2 regions of the Shewanella sp. SM95 genome follow, and region 2 is predicted to be linked to the other one. Evidence: riboswitches for the same ligand, from Rfam matches in the RefSeq annotation. Region 2 holds a riboswitch; the other holds the start of a gene.
The links. A riboswitch is a leader RNA that binds a small molecule or an ion and turns the genes downstream of it on or off. The one in region 2 is predicted to bind cyclic di-GMP.

Region 1 (11,102 bases), on a different contig from region 2:
AAGAGTGCTGACTGAGTGTCACCTTTTAATTGTGCCGACACTATCGCCCCCTCTTTGAGTAAACCTATTGCCGCAACGAGAAATTGGGTCTTGGCTTCTGGCAAACCCAATGCCGATACTTGCTGTTCAATTAAACTCGCCACTCGCTGTTTATGCAGGGCGCAGAGTTGGTGCACAGGATGACTCGGCTCAGTAAATTCGGCGCTGACATTGATAAAAAAACAGCCGCGAAACTCACACAGTTGCGGCACTCTTTGATTAAACCAATCATCGAGCGCGATAAATAACCCACCAATGCCCTCTCGTCCCGCTGGCGATGCGTTCACTCGCTCGCTAAGCCATTGATAAAATACCTCATCACGATAGCAAACCACGGCTTCAACTAACTCATCTTTACTGGCAAAGTGGTGGTACAGGGTTTTTTTGGCGATCGCCGATTCCTGCAAAATCTGGTTAATCCCAACCCCATGCACACTTTGAAAATAAAACAGTTTAAATGCGGTAGTGACCAATTGCTGCCGTTTATCCGATGGCGTACCTGTCTGAATCTCAATGCCCTGCATCAACTCATTCCTCTTTTTTGGTAAACATTCGTTAGCAAATCTTAGCTAACAAATATGAGTCCTATGTTTATGAGTCCTATGTTCTCATGAGTAGATAAGTCAGTCTACTCGTGAGAATATTCATAGAGGCAGACAAATCTGTCTACTTTGATAACTAAATTAAGTTAATAGTGAAATCAAGAGTGAACACGGAACACCACAGCATGTTAACGGCGATGGCTTGCTGAACATTCACGTACACAATTCATTATAAAAATAAGGGCTTAACACAAGCCATTAATGGGAGAAAAGATGCAAAGAATCAATCCACAGAATCTAAAGATGGCCTTGCTCGCAGGATGTGGAGCCACGTTGTGTATCAGTAGTTTAGCGACGCTTGAACAGCTAACACCGCAAACCATTTGGTTGATGGCCCCCTTTGGTGCCACTATGGTGTTGTTGTTTGCCTTGCCAGAAAGTCCGCTCGCTCAACCGAGAAACATTCTCTGCGGCCACTTACTCACGAGTTTGGTTGGACTGATAATTCTAAATACTTTAGGAGTCTCCCCGCTAGCCTTAGGGCTTGCGGTCGGATTAGGCATAGCGGTGATGATGCTAACCCATACTGTGCATCCACCAGCGGGAGCGAATCCTCTGGTCGTTATGCTCACGGCGCAGCACTGGGATTTTCTGTATATGCCCGTCGCCAGTGGTGTTGCGCTCATTCTGGCTTTTGGTTGGCTGTATCACAACTTACTTTGCCGCCGGCAATACCCACAAAAGTGGTTTTAATCATTCATCGCCAATAAAAAAGGGCAATTTTAAATTGCCCTACACTTTACTCTAAAATGCAAAATTGGCTGTCATTTTGCCTTTAGAACCAGCTCAACGCGATACTGATAATCACGCCTGTGATCATCAGCTGCATTAAACAAAAGCCCATAATATCCCGCGCTTTTAAGCCCGCAATTGCCAGCACGGGCAGTGCCCAAAAAGGTTGAATTAGGTTAGTCCAAGCATCACCCCAAGCTACGGCCATAGCCACCCGAGCAACATCGGCGCCCAAGGCTTCGGCAGCGGGTAACATAATCGGCGCCTGCACGGCCCATTGACCCCCTCCCGATGGCACAAAAATATTTACAATTCCCGCGCTAATAAAGCTCCAAAATGGCAGGCTCTCGGCACTGGCTATGGCCACAAAACCTTCCGAAATACTTTGGGCTAAACCCGACTGCACCATCACAGCCATAATGCCCGCATAGAAAGGGAATTGGATCACAATCCCTGCGCCGCCCTTAATGGCCTCATTCAAGCTGGTTAATAAACTGCGTGGCGTTTGATGTAAGAGGATGGCGAGAAACAAGAATAAGAAGTTCACTAAGTTAAGGTTTAAGCTGCCGCCCTGTACCCAAAAGTAATAGCCTAAGTACACAAGCCCAGCGCCACCGACACTCCAGCCGAGTAAGCGGCTATTTTCTAACTTATCCGCAGGTCGGCTTTCAAGCTGACACTCGCTCACATTGGCAGGGTTAAGCTCCAGCGCCGAAGCTGCGAGTTCGCTGCCTTTGTCGTCAAGGGCGCTTGGGTCGACATAAATGCTGTCCTTGTCTTCAGGCAGCATAAAGCGATTCACTAATGGCATGACCACAAAAAGAATCGCCACTAACAGTAAGTTAAAGCTCGCGAAAATGGTTTCACTGGTGGGGATAATGCCAATTTGCGATTCAGAGAAATGCCCCGCCGTTGCTATGGTTAATGGGATAGAACCCGCAAGCCCACCATGCCAAACCACAAAGCCAGAATAGGCGCTGGCGACCAGCAGCCGATAATCCACTTTCACTTTACGCGCTAAGGCTTTGGCAAATAACGCGCCCACCACTAGCCCGAATCCCCAGTTAACCCAACTGGCGGCCAGTGAAACCAAGGTTACTAAAATAATGGCTTGCGGTGCCGATTTAGCGAATCCTGCAATCGCATCGAGCAGCTTTTTAATCGGCGGCGAGCTTGCCAGCATGAATCCCGCCACCAGCACTAACAGCATCTGCATCGAAAAACTCAGCAAGGTCCAAAAACCATCGCCCCAATAATTGATGACTTCCAGCGGAGTTTTGTGTTCTGCGACCACAGCTGCAATTAACACCACTAAGGTGAGTAAAAGGACGAAAATATAGGGATCGGGTAGATATCGGTCGACGAGTTTGACCAAAGGTTTTGCCGCTTTGTTTAACATAGACTTTCCTTGTTTATTATCTAAATTCTAGTTTTTATCTGTTTTTATTGAATTTTTATTGAGTCTTAAGCCCACAGATTAAGCGATCTCTAAAGCGGGATAAAGTCTTGAGGGGATTTTTAACGCCTTGAAGTAGTAGCTGCAGATATCCCGCTCAACGCAGGTGCGAGTGCCAATAGCATCTCAAGCTAAAAAACTGATAATATGGCGAAAATTAACTAAGGTGCTCTTTATATGAAAATGTTACTTGCCGTTGCTGTGATTGCTGGGGTGATTTTTTACTTCTTTACCTCGATGAACGGCCAAAAAGCCGCCCAAGAGAATATCCGTTTAGGCAATGAATTTTTAACGCAAAACAAAACCAAAGAAGGTGTGATCACCACAGCTTCGGGTTTGCAATATCAAGTGTTAACTCAAGGCGATGGCACAGTTCATCCTAAAGCCAGCGATACAGTGACAGTGCATTACCATGGCACTTTGATTGACGGTACTGTGTTTGATAGTTCGGTTGATCGCGGCGAGCCTATCGCATTTCCGCTTAATCGGGTGATTAAAGGTTGGACCGAGGGCGTACAACTTATGGTCGTTGGCGATAAAATGCGGTTTTTTATTCCCAGTGAACTCGCCTACGGTAACCGTAGCACGGGCAAGATTGGTGGTGGTTCTGTGTTAATTTTTGATGTGGAACTGCTTAAGATTGATTAAATCAGTCTTCAATGAGTCTGTCTTAACGCATTCGGCTGTATTCATAAAAAACCTAACGCTTAATAAAGAAAAAAGCCCTGAATCTTCGCAGGGCTTTATTTTTTAACCAATAATATCAAAATTTTGGATAATTACTGGCAGGTTGCCGCGCCAATATCAACCCATACTGCTGCAACACCCGGTACATCACCTTTAGTCCAGTAACTCGCCTTCCAAACACGACCGTTATAGCGAGTAGTTTGACCGCCGTTATACACCACACCCGCATCCCAACCGAGATCAACTTGGCTGAGTAGCAGCCATTGGTCTGCGGTGCGAGATGGCGTATTGCCCTGAGTCCAATACTTTGCTTTCCATACCAACTGACTATGACTCACAGTATTACCCGTGTTGTATACCACACTGGTTTGCCAAGCAGGATAGTTACCGGCATTGGGATCGGTTGCATCGCATCCACCGCCGACCACTTTTGGCGTCACGGTCAGATTAGTCGATGCGCTCGCATCTAAGGCACCATCGGAAACCAGCACACTCAAACCATAGCGGGTCGCTTCGGTAACATTGGGGCCAGTAACCACTAACGTGGCACTATTTTGTCCGATTGCCGACACGCCTGCGGGCACAGTCCAAGCGTAGGTTAAGGCATCACCATCTGCATCGGAGGCACTCGCTACTATACTGACGGTTTTACCCGCTTCAACTGTCGCAGTCGGAGCCAGAGTCACTACAGGTGCTTGATTAGGCGTATCAGCCTTGTTGGTTACTGTCACTGAATCTGTGGCAGATAACCCTTCAGGATCGGTGACTTTAAGGCTAAAACCATGGGCGACATCGGTTTGGGTTGCTCCCAGTTGAATAGTCGCATTCGCCATATCCGCATTCGCGATGGCAACACTTGGCCCAGAGACTTGAGTCCAGAGATAGCTTAAAGCAGCGTTTTCAGGATCGCGCGAACCGCTACCATTGAGCGTCACATCGGCGGGACCTGTGACATTCACATCCGCGTCCGCATTGGCAATGGGCGCTTTATTCACTGGCGGAGTGGTGCCTTCACCATGACCTAAACCTTCGTGCATGGCATTCAGAATGTCACCATTATCGGCATCAAGTTCCCACGCAAAAAGCCCACCAAGTTGATTAGAAAGCACATATTGCCCCTTGGCTTTAACTGAACGAGCATCATCGAAAGTGATTAAATCGCCAGTAGATGCCTTGAACAAAGATGGCGCCTCAGCTGTTTCGTCGTAACTGTAAGTCCAACCACTTCCCATATAGTCGTTCGCTATCTGACGATAATCCACCACACCAGCTTCCCAAGTACCTTTCACTTTGCCCGTTGCCGTCCCCGTGAAAGGATTATTACCACTGTAGCCATTAACACCTGTCCAGCCGCGGCCATACATAGCGGCACCGACCACAATTTTCCCTGGGGTCACACCTTGGCCTAACAGCGCATTAACGCCATTAGCTGTGGTGTAACGGGTATTGGGATCCCAACTCGCTTCATACAGATTGGTTTGATGGCCGAGTTCAGTATTAGTCCAACCACCATTAAAGTCGTAACTCATCAAGAAGATGTAATCCATGTACTGCTGAGCAGCCTGATAATCGACTTTTTGAATTTTATCGTCACCAGCGCTAATGGCTGAGGTCAGCTCATAGGTACGACCCGTTTCGGCGCTTAGTTCATCAAGCATCGCCCGCAGTTCACGCATCAGAGTCACATAGGTTTCACCGTCATTGGCATTACCTAAATTTGGGTTAGCGCCATTCCCCCCTGGAAATTCCCAGTCGATATCAACGCCATCGAAGAATTTCCATGTCTGTAGAAACTCTTTCACCGAAGCGACAAAGATATCGCGCTTGGCTTTATCACCGAAGAAAAAGAAGGGATCCGAGAGGGTCCAACCACCGACCGAAGGTAAAATCTTCAAATCTGGATGTGCTTGCTTAAGTGCCATCAATTGACCGAAGTTACCTTTGTAAGGATCTGAATGCTCACTCACTCCCGCCTGCGGTATTTGAATCGCCGCCCAAGGATCGTGAATCGCAACTTTAAAATCACCACGACCACTACAAGCACGTTGCAACGCTTCGAAACTGCCTTCGATTTCTTTCAAGCTATCATTGATGCCATTACCACCACAAATTGGGGTAAAGCCATATAAAATATGGGTTAAGTTTTGCGCAGGTATCTTATCGACCGGGAATTTACGACCGTATACGCCCCATTCGACAAAGTAACCTCCCACCACTTTGCCTGATTTATTAGCATAGGGACGGTTGTTTTCTTTTAGGGGAGCATTGAGTGGCACTAAATGGCTGCCGTCAGTATCAGCCACGAGGATTTGTTTAGCATCACTAGCCGTACAACCATCGCTGTTACACAGTTGTACTTGCATCTGATAACGGCCGCCCTTGTTCACCTTAAAGTTAGCGATTCCCGACGCGCCAGATGGGCCTTCCCAAACCACATTGCCGTTGAGCAACACTTGGGCTTTATTGCCCACATCGCCACTCCAAAGGTTCCAACTGACGGAGACATCGGCGGCATCTTTCACCGTAACTAATTGATTGTAAGCGGTAGCCGCTTGATTCACTTCAATAATAGCGAACTTAGTTTCGCCCCAACCTAAAGTCGGTTTACCGGGCGCCGCTGCAAAAACGCTGGCACTGATGGTAGATGCCAGCGCTGATGCCACTAGCAAGGCTGATGTTGAAATTTGAGTCTTGAACATGAGATATCCCTATTGAATTTTTATATGAATCAATAAGGCAAACAAAGCGTAGACAGGAAACAGCACTCTCTTAAAACCATGCAAAACGACTGACAACTGCACGAAGAAAAACCTGTGGTATCCCCGCTATCATAGGTACAGACGAACCCTTAGACCGGAGGCTTTGCGTCCCAGTTTTTCAACTGGTTTGCCTTTTACACACAATGACAACGTTGTCATTGCAAATATCAGCATAAGCGTAAGCGCAATAAAATTGCAACAAAATATTATCAACTGTGTTATTGGCTAAAATCGTAAATAGAACTAGGCATCTGATAAGAAAGGAATTATGCAAATTAAACTATCGCTAATATTTACTTTGGGTAATGAGGATCATCTGAATACTTTAAGAATAAAAAAACAGGACTCGATATGCCAAAGGCATCATAAGTCCTGCTTTATATTTCACAATTTACGTCGCTTATGCAGCTAAACCTCAATCACTAAACATTCATGGCGCAAACCATTGTCGAACAACATGATGATCCTTATGCGCGGGGCATTTATGATCCTTATGCACGAGGATAGTCCCTTGCGAGCATCACTGATAAACCGCGGCAAACCAAGGTTTCCATATCATCGACACGATTGATTTTCATCTCAGCTAAGGGCGCGCTCAATGCCATTTGCTTTAAGCTTTCGAGGCAACCTTTGTAGTAAGGAGCGCTATTCATCATACCGCCAGCAAGCCAAATTCGATTGGGATTAAATAAATTAACCGCCCACGCTAATCCCATGCCGAGATAACTGCCCGCGCGATATAAATCATCCTGAGTGGAGATTTTGCGGCTGCGCACTGAATCGCCACTGGCCAGTTGCCCTAAACTAAACTCGCCAGATTCTGTCATCACGCGACAAGGCCCCAACTCCCCCGCCACGCCCGTCGCTCCCGTAAAGACTTGTCCATTAAAGGCAATAGACATACCGATCCCAGTGCCGCACATGACCAATAACTCACAGGCATATTTGGCATCACAAGTCGCTTGCATACCCGCATCGATATCGTTGCAGATAAACTTAAGCTCACCCTGGGTTTTGACTGTATCGAAGCTCAATCCATTGAGTCCAGGTAAAGATTTACAAGAAACCAAACGATTATTTTGTACCAGTCCAGGTACGGCAATCGCTAGTTGGTAATGCTGTAAATCATAATCACGTTCAAACGCCGCAATTTGATTATTTAACTCTTCAATTTTAAAACCTTCACCTGTGGGGATTTTATATTGTTCTGTATGCCCCGCGAGCTGAAGTTCGAACAGGGCTTTGGTACCGCCCACATCTATTGTTAGTATTTGCATCGCTTACTCCACTGATACATGTGCCCCACTCTGACCCCGAGTAGAGATGGCAAATGTTAGCATAGGGTCCAAATGTTAGCGATTGAATAAAACTTAAGTTGCTAATTTGTAAGGAACAAGTCCTAATTAAAACATGACCAACCTTTTATTTAATTCACTTTTCATGCTCAAAATCACATAAATAAATTAACAACAAACCCCATAACCTCAAGCGTCTTACCTGCACAAATTCACGATTGTATACAAAATCCTTTATTCGCTACCCTTGCATCTAGCGCGCTAGACTTGCGATAATCCGAGCCGGTTAAAACTCAAATCAACATAAACCTACTCATCCTTAGTCGATCTTCGCCTACCGACTCGCATAGCATGCCAGTCTCTATTGGAGCCCATATGTCACAATCAATCGCTAACCGTCTCGGTGCTATTCGTAACGAATTAACATCTGCTAATCTCGATGCTTTTATTATTCCCCGTGCCGACGAATATCTGGGCGAATATGTGCCAGCACATAACGAACGTTTGTACTGGGCAACCAACTTTACCGGTTCGGCGGGTATGGCTATCGTATTGAAAGATAAAGCCGCAATATTTACCGATGGCCGCTATACGGTTCAAGTTCGTTTGCAAGTCGATGCCACACTTTTCAGTTATGAAAGCCTAACCGATACACCACAAATTGAGTGGTTATGTGACACGCTACCAGCGGGGTCACGCGTCGGCTTCGATGCGCGCTTACATACCTTAGCTTGGTATGAAAATGCCAAAGCAACCTTAAATAAATCCCAAATCGAATTAGTTGCAGTTGAACAAAACCCTATCGATTTGCATTGGCAGAATCGGCCAGCACAGTCGAACGCTCCTATCACTTTGTTTAGCAACGAGAGTGCTGGTAAAACCAGCCTGCAAAAACGCATTGAAATTGGTGCATTAGTAAAAAAAGCCGGTGGTGATGTCGCCTTAATCGCCGCTTTAGATTCTTTCTGCTGGCTACTCAACATTCGTGGCAATGATGTACCGCGCCTGCCCGTTGTACTCGGCAGTGCCCTGCTCCACGCCAATGGCGATATGCAGCTTTTCACCGATTTAAGCAAACTCCCAGAGGGCATTGAGGAGCATGTTGGTGCTGGCGTAAGCTTTAAGGGCGAGGCATCTCTTGCCGATACACTCGCCAGCATGCAGGATGTAAAACTACTTGCCGATCCGAATTCTGCAAACGCTTGGGCACAAAACATTGCCCGTGAGGCAGGAGCAAAATTGATAGCTGGAATCGATCCTGTCGCTTTACCTAAAGCGCAGAAAAACGCCGCAGAACTGGCCGGCATGCGTGCCTGCCATATCCGCGATGGCGTCGCCGTGAGTCGATTCCTTGCATGGCTCGATGCCGAAGTGGCAGCCAATCGTATGCACGATGAAGGCACCCTTGCGGATAAATTGGAAAGCTTTCGCCTAGAAGATGAGCGTTACCGCGAGCCAAGTTTCGACACGATTTCAGCTGCCGGTCCTAATGCCGCTATGTGCCATTACAATCACAACAATGGCACACCAGCCATGATGACAATGGACAGCATCTACTTAGTGGATTCTGGCGCTCAGTATATTGATGGCACGACAGATGTGACCCGTACCATTGCAATTGGCAAAGTGACCGATGAGCATAAAAAAATGGTTACGCTGGTGCTAAAAGGTCATATTGCCCTCGACCAAGCTCGCTTCCCGAAAGGCACCTCAGGCCAGCAGCTCGATGCATTCGCCCGCCAATATTTATGGCAACATGGTTTTGATTACGATCACGGTACAGGCCATGGTGTGGGTCATTTTTTAAGTGTGCACGAAGGTCCGCAGCGCATAGGTAAAAATGTCAACGGTATCACATTGATGCCCGGCATGGTGCTTTCCAACGAGCCGGGTTACTACCGCGCCGACGACTTCGGTATTCGCCTAGAAAACCTCGTCGTCGTTCAGCACTGTGAAGCACTTAAAGGGGCTGAGCGTGAAATGTATGAGTTCGATGCGTTGACTATGATCCCTATGGATGCGCGCCTTATTGATAAGAGCCTGTTAACGCAAGGGGAAATAGACTGGTTTAATGCTTATCATCAGCAAGTCTTCAATACACTTTCTCCGTTAATGTCGGGTGATGAATTGGCTTGGTTAACTCAAGTGACTAAAGCAATTTAGCACTCCGCTGATAAGTAGCGATTTAAGTCGTTATATTAGTCACTTACACACTATAAAATAGAACGCCCAAGGCAATTAGCATTGGGCGTTTTTTTAGCGCTATCTGTGTGTTTTAAAACCCACGCCTTATTTCAAAACCATGATTTCAAAACACGATTTAAAAACACGATTTAAAAACATGAGTCGCTAAACCATAGTAGGTTGTGCCATCGGCTGGTAAGCATCATCCAGCGATGCTTTAGACAACAATTCAAAGTCCTGATGAATTTCAATAAAACAATCGACTAATTCAGGGTCGAAATGCTGACCTTTGCCTTCAATAATTAAGTCGATAGCCTCTTGGTGGCTAAAGGGCCGCTTATAACATCGGGGAGAAGTCAGCGCGTCATAAACATCAACTAGGGCCACTATCCTCGCCGAAAGCGGAATATCTTCACCTTTCAAACCAAGGGGATAACCACTACCATCCCACTTTTCATGGTGACCCGAGGCAATATCGCGACCCATCTGAATAAAAGTACATTGGGGCGCATATTCCAACAAACTGCGTAGCACTTGTCCCCCGATCACAGGATGAGCTTTAATTTGCTCAAACTCCTGCGGCGTTAATTTACCCGGTTTAAGCAAAATCGCATCGGCAATACCGACTTTACCTATATCGTGCAAAATGGCCGACAAACTAATGTCTTGAATATAATCTTCGTTCAATTCTGCAGGAGGATTGGCGGCCAGTAGTCGCTGCGACGCAAGCATTTTCGAATACTGCCGCATACGTAGCAAATGCGCGCCCGTTTCGTTATCTCTGTATTCGGCGAGTTTAGCTAAGCCTAATACGGTAGCTTGGCGTGATGCTAAGGTTGAATCGAGTGCGTCAGCCAACTTACCTAATAAATAAGTGATGGTTAACGTCAACATAGCATTGGTCACGACAAAATTGACCACGACAACCGCCCAAATACCGACGCTATAACCTTGGGTTTCAGGCCAATTGAGCCAATTAAAATGATAGGCAAAACCAATCAATACCAAACTTAGCCCATTCAAACACTGGGCATATAAGCTGGCTCGATTTCCTAAAAAAATACCGACTAACGGCGGGAAAATAAATAACCAGAAAAAACCAGCTCCCGAAGGGCCAATCGCAATTAAAAAACCGATGCCGATAGCAAAACCCAGCAAGCAGCCACAGCCAAAACGCGTACTATCAGCAAGCTTAGGAAAATACAGTAAAAGCAGTAAAAACAGATAAGCCAGCGTATCAAATACCACCATAAACCAGAGATCGGCGATGACGCATAAATACACACTTGTGATATATACAGGCACGCAGAGAATCGCTAGAAAGCCAAATAAACGTTCAAAGATCAAA
Region 2 (11,102 bases):
AACGCAGGCCCGTAATTTCTTCAAGCATGGCGGCAATTTTAGGCATCATCACATTATTCATGGTGGATGAGCCGACTAAAATACCTTTTGATCTAAATGCCTGTGCAAGGATTTCGTTTTTATCATGACGTGAGACGTTATACACTTTTACCGCTACATTGGGGTCAACATCATGGATACCTTGAGCAATACCGTCGGCCATCATGCGAGTATTATTGGACATAGAGTCGTAGAAAATCGTGATACGGTCTTCTTGATAAGCGTCGGCCCAAGCTAAATATTGGTGAATAATTTGGGCTGGATTATCACGCCACACAATGCCGTGTGAAGTTGCGATCATATCTACAGGTAAATTAAAGCTTAATACTTCGTGAATTTTAGCCGTCACTAGGCTGCTAAAGGGCGTTAAAATGTTTGAGTAGTACCGTAGGCATTGCTCCATTAATTCATTTTGATCAACCTCATCATTGAATAAATGTTCGTCGCAATAGTGTTGGCCAAAGGCATCGTTACTGAATAAAACCGCATCTTCGGTGAGGTATGTCATCATGCTATCTGGCCAATGCAACATAGGTGCTTCGATAAATATCAGCTGCTTACCATTGCCTATTGCTAAACTATCACCTGTCTTTACAGTAATGAAATTCCATTCTGGGTGGTGGTGATGTCCTACAATGGAGTCGACCGCATTTTCACTGCAGTAGATTGGAGTGTTAGGAATTTTGGCCATTAATGCAGTCAGGGCGCCTGAGTGGTCTTCCTCTGCATGGTTCATCACAATATAGTCTATGTCGGTTAAATTAATTTCAGCTTCAAGATTTTGTAAGAATTGCTGGCTAAACCGATGATCAACTGTATCAATTAACACGGTTTTTTCTTCACGGATAAGGTAGCTATTGTAGCTTGTGCCTTTAGTTATCTTGTACTCAGTACCATGAAAATCTTGCACTTCCCAATCGCGTTGACCCACCCAGTGGATATTGTTTTTTACATGAATAGTCATAAATACACCTGTGATAATTAATAATGAATGCGCTACGTAAATCTTGCTTATTTAGTTAAATCTCTTATTGCACTCACCATGCCAATATTTTAAGGTTTTGATTTTTATTGGTATTAGCGTATTTCAACATTTTAAATCACTTGCTGATGTCATAATGACAATTTGATATTGGTCAAATTGACATTACACTGTTGTCAATATGACTTTATTTGACTGTGGATGTGCTATGAGTGCCCATGCTGATTTAACTCAGTTAGCCTTAGATTTAACTGTCGGCGTGTCGACGCAAGACAGATTTGAGCGTTTGTTGGCAGTGGTCAGGCGGCGTGTCAATTGTGATGCTGCGGCATTATTGGCATTTCGGGAGCAGCAATTTGTCCCCTTGGCGATAGATGGGCTCTTTGCCGAAGTGTTAGGGCGGCGCTTTCAAATTAGTGAGCATCCGAGATTAGAGGCTATCGCCCGTGCTGGCGATGTGGTTCGTTTCCCGGCCGACAGTGAACTTCCTGATCCGTATGATGGTTTAATTCCACATCATAGTGCGAACTTACATGTACATGCTTGCATTGGTTTACCACTAATCGCGAACGATCGCTTAATTGGGGCGCTCACCATTGATGGTTTCAACCCTCATCAGTTTGATGGTTTTAGTGATAGCGAGTTGCGTGTGATCAGCGCACTGGCCGCAGCCAGTCTTAATACTGCGTTATTGATGCAACAGCTAGAATCCCAAGTTGTTGAAGTTTCCAATGGCACTGAGGTGCTCAATCGTCCTGCTAGTCAGCAGGAGATCATAGGGCAATCCACACAGATCCAATCGCTAAAGCAGCAGATAAGTGCTGTGGCAGGCACTGATTTATCGGTATTAATTACCGGCGAAACTGGGGTGGGTAAGGAGTTAGTGGCTGCGGCGATACATAATCAATCGACCAGAGCCGATAAATCACTTATCTATTTGAACTGCGCTGCACTGCCTGAGTCCGTCGCCGAAAGCGAGTTATTTGGGCATGTAAAAGGGGCATTTACGGGGGCAATCAGTCATAGGCAAGGCAAGTTTGAACTCGCTGACAAGGGGACCTTGTTTTTAGATGAAATCGGGGAGCTTCCCTTGGGGCTGCAAGCTAAGTTATTGAGGGTTTTACAATACGGTGAATTACAGCGAGTTGGCAGTGATAAGAGCCTAAAAGTGAATACTCGGATTATTGCTGCCACTAATCGAATTTTGCACCAAGAGGCAACGGAAGGGCGCTTTCGTTTCGATCTTTACCATAGGTTGAGCGTATTTCCTATCCACGTAGCACCATTAAGAGAGCGTGGGCAAGATATTGTCATGCTGACAGGTTTTTTTCTTGAACGTTGTAAAGCGAAGTTAGGACTCACCCATATCAATATCACACCCGCAGCGCAGCAGTTATTAGAGCAATACACATGGCCGGGTAATGTGCGTGAGCTAGAGCATGCGATACACAGGGCTGCGGTGTTGGCGAAAGCCGAGCTAAAAACGGCTTATATCAGCTTAAGTGATAAACATTTTCAGCTCGATTCTTTGATGAATCAAGCACACAGAACAGTCGACGAAGATAAACCATCAGATGCCGCAACGCCAGCCAGTGAATTAGCATTTAGGTCTGAGTCGGCCTGTCGTGAGGGACAATCGCAAGATAATTCCAGTGTTATGCTTGGGCTTAAGGCTGCGACTGAGAGATATCAGCGTCAACTTATTCGTCAAGTTTTAGCCGCGAATCAACAAAATTGGGCTGCGTGTGCAAGAATATTGCAAATCGATACAGGTAATTTGCACCGACTTGCAAAACGGTTAGGTTTAAAAGAATAAAATATTGCGTGAAGAAATTTTATTCTGTAGCAAAACCCCTGCCTCGATTCTTAGAAGAACAGGGTCGCGACACCCAGTAGTGCGAACAATACGGCGCAGCCACGGTGTATCCACAACATAGGCAATTTTTCGGCGCTGAAGTGGCCTGCAATCACTACGGGTACGTTAGCAAGCAGCATGCCTAAGGTTGTGCCAGCAACCACCATAGTTAATGAATCGTATTTTGCGGCTAATACCACAGTTGCGATTTGTGTTTTATCCCCCATTTCGGCGATAAAAAACAGAATAAAGGTGGCGAGAAAGGGGCCCATTTTATAGAAACGGCTCTCTTCTGCATCGACTTTATCGGGGATTAACACCCAAAGAGCGATCGCAAAGAATGACGCAGCCACTAAATAACGTGCAAGATCTGGGCTTACCCAGTTAATGGCCCATTGACCAATCCAAGCGGCGGCAAAATGGTTAAATAATGTCGACAGCAAAATACCTAAAATAATGGCGGTTTTATTTTTAAATCTTGCGGCGAGGATTAGTGCAAGCAATTGAGTTTTATCACCAATTTCGGCGATAGCAACCGTAAAGGTTGAGGCAAGTAGGGCTTCCAAGTGTGATCCTTTAGGGGTGGTTATGACATAAGCACAATAAACCGTCCACCCCTAGGTGCGGTCATTGTGCTCAGGTCTTGCTGGGCAAATCTATGATTTGCTGTGAACACCATGGCATGTTGCCAAGTATGTTGATGTTCACCCTAGATGACGATGGCTCGAAATCCAGTTAGCTACTCCCCCGAAGCGAGGTGGGCATTATACCTAGGTAAGATTTAGTTTCAAGCACGAGTTTATAACAGTAGGTGCTGATAAATGTTTGACAGGTGTCAGAAAAATACCGATTCATATTCTGTAACTCAATGAATATAAATGAATTATTTTTTGACAACGTTGTCTTTTGTTGCTAATTTAGCCAAGTCATTTCTACTTGGTTACATACTGTTAACTTGTAGTGACTCAATGATAACGACTGTATTTGGCAAACTAATTGAAAAGTTAGGACGCAAAGCTTCCGGTCTAAGGTTGTAAATGGATTTTTTAGTGAACTAAGATAGCGGAGTTGCCGCAGAATTCGATTTCTGTGAAAGATAAACGACTGCTGTTTAATGCTGTTGTTTGCCCAAATACCACTTTTATATCTAAGCCTATCATTATGTTTAGGATGATAGGCAATCAATGGAGTGCATTAAAGTGGCAAATCCTACTGTTTTTTCCCCTATTTCTAAATTGAGTTTATTGGCCGCGGCAGTAATGGCGACGAATGCGTTTGTGAGTATCTCTGCGCAGGCGCACGGTTATGTTGTGGCACCTGAATCGCGTTCATATGCCTGTAAAACAGGTAAAAATGCCAATTGTGGCGCGGTGCAATGGGAGCCGCAAAGTGTTGAGGGGCCATCGGGTTTTCCTGAATCAGGTCCTGCTGATGGCAAACTGGCGAGTGCTGGCAATGGTGCTTTTTCACCTTTGGATGAACAAAGTCCGAGCCGTTGGGCAAAGACGGATATTAAAGCGGGCTGGAATAAATTTAGTTGGCAGTTCACAGCAAACCATGTCACCCGTAATTGGCGTTACTATTTAACTCGCCAAGATTGGAACCCAAACCAAGCTTTGAGCCGAGCGAGCTTTGACTTAGCCCCCTTTTGCGTAGTTGATGGTGGTATGGAACAGCCGCCTAAGTTAGTGACCCATGACTGCTACGTGCCAGAAGGTCGCAGTGGTTATCAAGTGATCTTGGCCGTGTGGGAAGTGGGAGATACGACGAATAGTTTCTACAATGCTATCGATGTGAACTTGGGCTCGGGTCCTGTTGTGCCGAGTGAATGGCAAGATGTGGGGGATATCAATCCGTCACTCGATCTAAAAGCAGGCGATAAAGTGATGACCCGGGTGTTTGACGCCAATGGTGAGCAAGCGGCTAAGCAAACAGTCATTACCATTAGTGATGCGACTCAAGGTGATAAACAAAATTGGCCTTTCCTATTAGCGAGCGCGATTAATGCCCAGCAGTCCCAGTTAAAAGCGGGACAAAAAAATGCATCGGGTGTGATTGAGCCTGTGTATGGCAAGAACGACATTTTTACAGCGAAAAACTCAGGTATTGAGCGTGTCGAAGTGGGATTTGATTTAGCTCCTGCTCCGGGCAACAGCTTAGAAGTCACTTCACTTGCCGACGATTATCAAATTATCGATGGTGCGGCGAAGGTCAGCTTTGATGTGACCAGTAACGCCGAGATGCTAGTGTCAGCGTATTTGTTTAGCCATGATGGCACAGCGGCAGGTTTTGTGAGCCAAACTGTTAACAATACCAGTGCTAGCTTAGTGTTAGACGTCGTTGAGCCTAAAGCTGGGCATTATCATTTGCAGGTAAAAGCTGAGCCTAAACAAGGTGATGTTATTCAGCAGAACTTTGATCTCTTCTTAAAGGATCAAGCTCCTGCACCAGAAGCTGATTTTGTATTCCCAGCAGGCGTGAAAGGTTACGTTGCAGGTACTACAGTGCTACAGCCTAAAAATGGCAAAGTGTATCAATGTAAGCCATTCCCTTATAGCGGCTATTGCGTGCAGTGGTCGGCTTCTGCCACAGGATTTGAGCCAGGTGTTGGCGCTTCTTGGGCTATGGCGTGGACTGAGCTGTAAATTAACATTCTGAGTTAATTAATTCTCAACATGATGTGATTGGGCTTAAACATATTTGCTGTGTTTAAGCCCATATTTTGCACGCTCTCGATGGTGAAAGATGTGCTTTACCTCGGTTTAAGCTCAATGCTGCATCCCATATATTTTCAACAAAGGTAGCGATTTTGTTGGCTTGTTTATTTTCGTTTATCACAGCGCTATTAAGTTGTTACCGTACCGTTTGCTACCCTTCTTTGTTCACAACTGGCTTGCCCACTGGGTTTGGCTCTGTTAATGTCCCAAACTATCTATTTAATCGATGCTTATATCGGTACATTAATTTGGGCTATCACAATTGAAAGTCATGCCATTTTTCAATAATCGATTTAGTTAGCCTCAATGGCTACTGGGTTGAAACATTCAAAAGCTATTGGGGCCAATTGATCTGCTAGGTCGAGATCTGATTGGATGCTTTAAGTGATGTGTCGCTTATTTCGATTTAAGACGCAAGGCTTTATCGGTTCAAATCTTACTCAAATAAAATAATAATTAATTATTGAACAGGACTATTGTGTGAATTCAAAAATGTTAGGCTCGATCGCCATCGTTGCCGGGACGGCCATTGGCGCAGGTATGTTAGCGTTACCTTTAGCCACAGCGGCTTTAGGTATTATCCCTGCTTTAGTGTTACTCGTCGTTATTTGGGGCGTGTCCGCCTATACCTCATTACTTATGCTCGAAATTAACTTACGCACTGGCGTGGGGGATAACGTGCATGCTATTACGGGTAAGTTACTGGGTAAAAAAGGTCAAATAATTCAAGGTGCTTCTTTCCTGAGTTTATTATTTGCCTTGACCGCGGCTTATCTCACCGGCGGCTCTTCGTTATTAGTGCTTAAAGCGAAGAACATGTTCGATATCGTGCTCGATAATCAAGTCGCAGTGTTGTTATTTACACTCGTGCTCGGTGGCTTTGCGGCGCTAGGTGTTGCTTGGGTCGATAAAGTGTCACGTTTCCTATTTTCGTTAATGATTCTATTGCTCGTGGTGGTGGTATTATTTTTATTGCCCGAAGTCAGTATTGCTAGCATGGCAACTGGCGCGATTGCCGAGTCTATGACCAGCAATTGGATGGCGGCGATTCCCGTAGTGTTTACTTCGTTTGGTTTCCACGTCTGTATCGCCACTTTAGTGCGTTATCTCGATGGCGATGCGGTATCACTGCGTAAGGTGTTGTTAATCGGCTCGACGATCCCACTCGCTTGTTATGTGCTTTGGTTATTGGTGACTTTGGGCACAGTCGGCGGATATGAGGTGAATAGTTTTGAAGGTTCACTACCTTCACTCGTCACGGCATTGCAGGATATTGCTCATACGCCTTGGATCAGCAAATGTATTTCATTATTCGCTGACTTAGCTTTAGTGACCTCATTCCTCGGTGTGACCTTAAGTTTATATGACTTTATCGCCGAATTAACTCGCGCCAAAGAAACGTTTGCCGGCCGTATTCAAACTTGGTTACTGACCTTTATTCCTCCTGTTTTGTGTGCCTTGTATTTGCCTGAAGGTTTTGTGGCGGTACTGGGATTTGCGGCCGTGCCATTGGTCGTGATGATCATCTTCTTGCCAATTGTTATGGCACTGCGTCAACGTCAGTCGCAGCTGGGAGGTTATCAAGTGTCTGGCGGATCTGTTGCGTTAGTCATTGCAGGTTTGTTAGGTGCCGTGATTGTGGGTGCCCAACTATTTGTTGGGATCTAATTCATTGCGATAGATGAGGGCTTTTTAGCGAATACATCTGGGTAACTTTGATTAAATGTATTTGCTTTGTAAGCGAGTTTTTCAGAGTCTGTTATAGAGAGTGTCGCATGTGATAAAGTCAGGCCCCGGCCTGACTTTTTGCTTTTTAGGTTTTAAAGCGAGTGATGCTGGGTTTTAGCACAGTTATTTAAAATTAAAACAACGCTATTAAAACGAGAAAATGGCCCAGCTTGCGCGTGGCTTCATTCACATAAAACGGACTTAACACAATGAAAAAATGGTTACTCACAGTTGCCGTGGCCGCTAGTTTTGGCGCACAGGCTGACGAAGGTATGTGGCAGCCCCATCAACTGCCTGCTATGGCTGATGAGCTGAAAGCAAAAGGCCTTGAAATTGATGCAAAATCGATTTCTAAACTCACCGAATTCCCAATGAATGCCGTGATAAGCCTTGGCGGTTGCACTGCATCATTTGTATCGCCAAAGGGCCTAGTCGTGACTAACCATCACTGTGCCTATGGGGCGATTCAATACAACTCCACTCCTGAGAAAAATCTGCTGCAGGATGGTTTTTTAGCTAAGACCTTCGCCGATGAATTACCTGCGACCCCTGGCTCACGTGTCTATGTGACTGAAGATGTCACTAATGTCACTGAGCGAGTTAAAAACGGGCTTGAAGGTAAAGTGGGCAGCGCCTTCTATCAAGGCGTTGAAAGCCAAGAAAAAGCGTTAGTTGCTGAATGTGAAAAAGAAGATGGTTACCGTTGCCAAGTGTATAGCTTTCACGGCGGCCTCGAATATTATCTGGTTAAGCAATTGGAAATCCGTGATGTGCGTTTAGTCTATAACCCAGCCGCGAGTGTGGGTAAATACGGCGGCGACGTAGACAACTGGATGTGGCCACGTCACACAGGCGATTTTTCTTTCTACCGTGCTTATGTATCTAAAGCGGGTAAACCAGCAGAATTTAGCAGCGACAACGTGCCATACGAGCCAAAAAGTTTCTTAAAAGTCTCGGCTAAAGGCGTGAGTGAGGGTGATTTTGTGATGGTTGCAGGCTACCCAGGTCGTACCAACAGATATCGCACAGCTACTGAAGTTCAAAATGAGTTTGAGTGGGCTTATCCCGAAGGCAAAATGCTGCGTGAACGCTTTATAGAGATCATTAAAGAAACCGCGCCAGAGGGCAGCGACGAGCGTATTAAGTACGAGAGTCAAATTGCTGGCCTTGCAAATTACGCGAAAAACTTCACTTCTATGATCGAGTTTTACGGCAAATCAACCATGTTGGCTGACCGTAAAGCCCTCGAAGCTAAGCTTGCGGCGTGGATAGCCAAAGACAGCAGTCGTGAAGCGAAATACGGTAAAACCTTAGCGGAATTAGATGCCTTGATTGCCAAAGGCAAAACGCATCAAGAGCGTGACATGATCTTAAGCTATATAGGCAGCACGACTATGTTGCCGACGGCGCGTAGCTTATATCGCCTCGCGAACGAGAAACAACTGCCAGATATGCAGCGTGAACCGGGCTTCCAAGATCGTGATATGACACGTCTAAAAGCCAGCATGGAGCGTATTGATCGTCGTTATGCGCCGAGCGTTGATAAAGCGGTATTGCTCGACATGCTAAAACGCTACGCCGCACTGCCAGAAGATCAGCGCCTACCCGCATTGGATAAAGCCTTTGGTATCGATAAAAAGTTTAGTGAAGCTAAGCTTTCGAAAACCTTAGATAAAATGTACGCCAAAACTGAGTTAGGTAAGAAAGACGTTCGTCTGGCGTGGATGGATAAATCCGTTGCCGATTTTAAAGCCTCTAAAGATCCTTTCATTCAATTCGCTGTCGCTATATATGACACTGATATGGCTGAAGAAAAGAAAGAAAAAGAATTAGCGGGTGAACTAATGAAGGTGCGTCCGCAATATATGGATGCCATTATTGCTTACAACCTAGAGCAAGGTAAGCCAGTGTATGCCGATGCTAACTCAAGCTTACGTGTCACGGTTGGTCATGTGAAAGGCTATTCGCCAAAAGACGGTTTAGTGGCCGTGCCATTCACTCGCCTTGAAGGCATAGTGCAAAAGGACACGGGTGTTGACCCATTCGATGCACCGAAGAAAGAGTTAGAGCTGATTAAGCAGAAGCAATATGGTGATTTCTATATGAAATCAATAGATTCTGTACCAGTAAACTTTTTATCAACTTTAGATACTACTGGCGGAAATTCTGGCTCACCGACCTTAAACGGCCGCGCTGAACTCGTCGGCCTATTGTTCGACGGTGTATATGAAAGCATTATTGGCGGTTGGGCATTTGATAATGAAATTAACCGTTCTATTCATGTCGACAGCCGTTATATGCTGTGGGTCATGAAGTATTTAGATCATGCCGACAATTTATTAGCTGAGATGGAAATCGTTAAGTAATCCATTGCCGCATCAGCAATGGTGCGGCCTATAGTGGCATAGTGAATTTGGATTATCAGCATTCAAGTGCGATTTAGTGCTTTAAGAATACTGAAATAACAAGACAGTAAAATAGCGATAAACTCACTGGGTTTATCGCTTTTTTTGTAGCTGTAATGGCCTGCTGACGGCTGTTAAGATAGCTTCCGTGATAGGCGCGCCACGGCATTAGCTCACCTTTTTAGCATTAGCGTAACCAGTGGATTGAAAATATATACGCAACATATTTTTTAGACTGAAATGTGTTGGAAAGTAGTGCCGGAGGACCTGCATCTTTAGTTAGAGTTTTTAGTGGGTTAGCATTGGCAGGTATCCACGCATATAGGCTCGCCATGGCATTGACTCGTCGACACGGTGAATAGAAACCTAGGGTTTCTGAGCTTATGAACGAGAGCCATGGACGGCGAACTGGCAGTTAAACAGGGATGTTGTTCAAGTCCATCCTTGGATGCTCGACCGCCCCGTCCATGGGGCGGACGGTCGTCTCGCAAATCACCATGGCTCACCTTTCTAGCATTGGCGTAGTCAGTAAGTTTTAAAGACAAACGTAGCATGTTTGAGGACAACTCATAGTTAGTTCATGGGTTCTAACACATAAATTTCGGGATGAAAGTTTCGATGGATTAACGCCCAAATTAGGGAGCGTGTTAACTAGTCTAGTCCGCAGGACGATGTTGCCTTTGTTTGTTAAATGCTCACACTTTGATAGAACCGTTAGTCCACCCAGTTATGAGCTGACTGATACTATCAGATACTTTATGAAACCTAGTTTCTATTGGATAGAAAACCCATACCCCTTGATTGTGGATGCGTAAACAAAATTCGATACCATCAGTGCCAGCATGACCGATAACTAAGTGGTGGTGATTCTTGTCAATTGAAACTTCAGCTATTGGAACTACCAACTGCAAGAAAGACTGTCTATCGTAATAGCCTTCTTCGTACTTAGATATGAGTTCTAAGCAATCATAGTTTTCCACTAAGTATTTCTTAGCAATCACTCAGAATCCCTCCGACATTCAGCGCCACATTTTATGCCTCTGTACTAATAGATAGAGGAGGTGGCGGAGGTAATATTGGTTGCTGACTTGTAAAATGCACTTCTTTAAGATGCTGACATAAGCCATCAAAGTCAGGAAACATTGTCATATCGTTGATCCCCATAGAATTGAGCTCACGCATAACGATATTTCGTTCACTCGCGGGCATATCGTAACGCCATAAAAACGTTCGATTCTTTTCTGCTCCCTTCTTCATTATAAAGCCTGCAATGTCTACTACGTTAGTTGATGTAGTAACCCCCATTTGCTGCACCATTCTTTGATTACCCGTTGCATAAGGGACAAAGTTGCTAACAAATTCTTCCCCTCCAAGAA

Region 1: another riboswitch for cyclic di-GMP. It lies ahead of L5M29_RS00695 (glycosyl hydrolase family 18 protein); the one in region 2 lies ahead of gbpA (N-acetylglucosamine-binding protein GbpA).

Annotation. Positions count from the first base shown of each region.
Region 1 covers NZ_JAKKSE010000001.1:155,214-166,315, reverse strand. The annotation lists gene L5M29_RS00715 (TetR/AcrR family transcriptional regulator) at 1-563, opposite strand, end outside; gene L5M29_RS00710 (HPP family protein) at 855-1,334, shown strand; gene L5M29_RS00705 (short-chain fatty acid transporter) at 1,417-2,772, opposite strand; gene L5M29_RS00700 (FKBP-type peptidyl-prolyl cis-trans isomerase) at 3,007-3,477, shown strand; gene L5M29_RS00695 (glycosyl hydrolase family 18 protein) at 3,609-6,215, opposite strand; cyclic di-GMP riboswitch class I at 6,329-6,417, opposite strand; gene L5M29_RS00690 (ROK family protein) at 6,767-7,552, opposite strand; gene L5M29_RS00685 (aminopeptidase P family protein) at 7,946-9,733, shown strand; gene L5M29_RS00680 (HD-GYP domain-containing protein) at 9,920-11,102, opposite strand, start outside.
Region 2 covers NZ_JAKKSE010000010.1:131,306-142,407, reverse strand. The annotation lists gene norV (anaerobic nitric oxide reductase flavorubredoxin) at 1-1,003, opposite strand, end outside; gene norR (nitric oxide reductase transcriptional regulator NorR) at 1,230-2,837, shown strand; gene L5M29_RS12780 (TMEM165/GDT1 family protein) at 2,888-3,442, opposite strand; cyclic di-GMP riboswitch class I at 3,853-3,952, shown strand; gene gbpA (N-acetylglucosamine-binding protein GbpA) at 4,076-5,521, shown strand; gene L5M29_RS12770 (aromatic amino acid transport family protein) at 6,086-7,261, shown strand; gene L5M29_RS12765 (S46 family peptidase) at 7,531-9,687, shown strand; gene L5M29_RS12760 (hypothetical protein) at 10,422-10,727, opposite strand; gene L5M29_RS12755 (FRG domain-containing protein) at 10,759-11,102, opposite strand, start outside.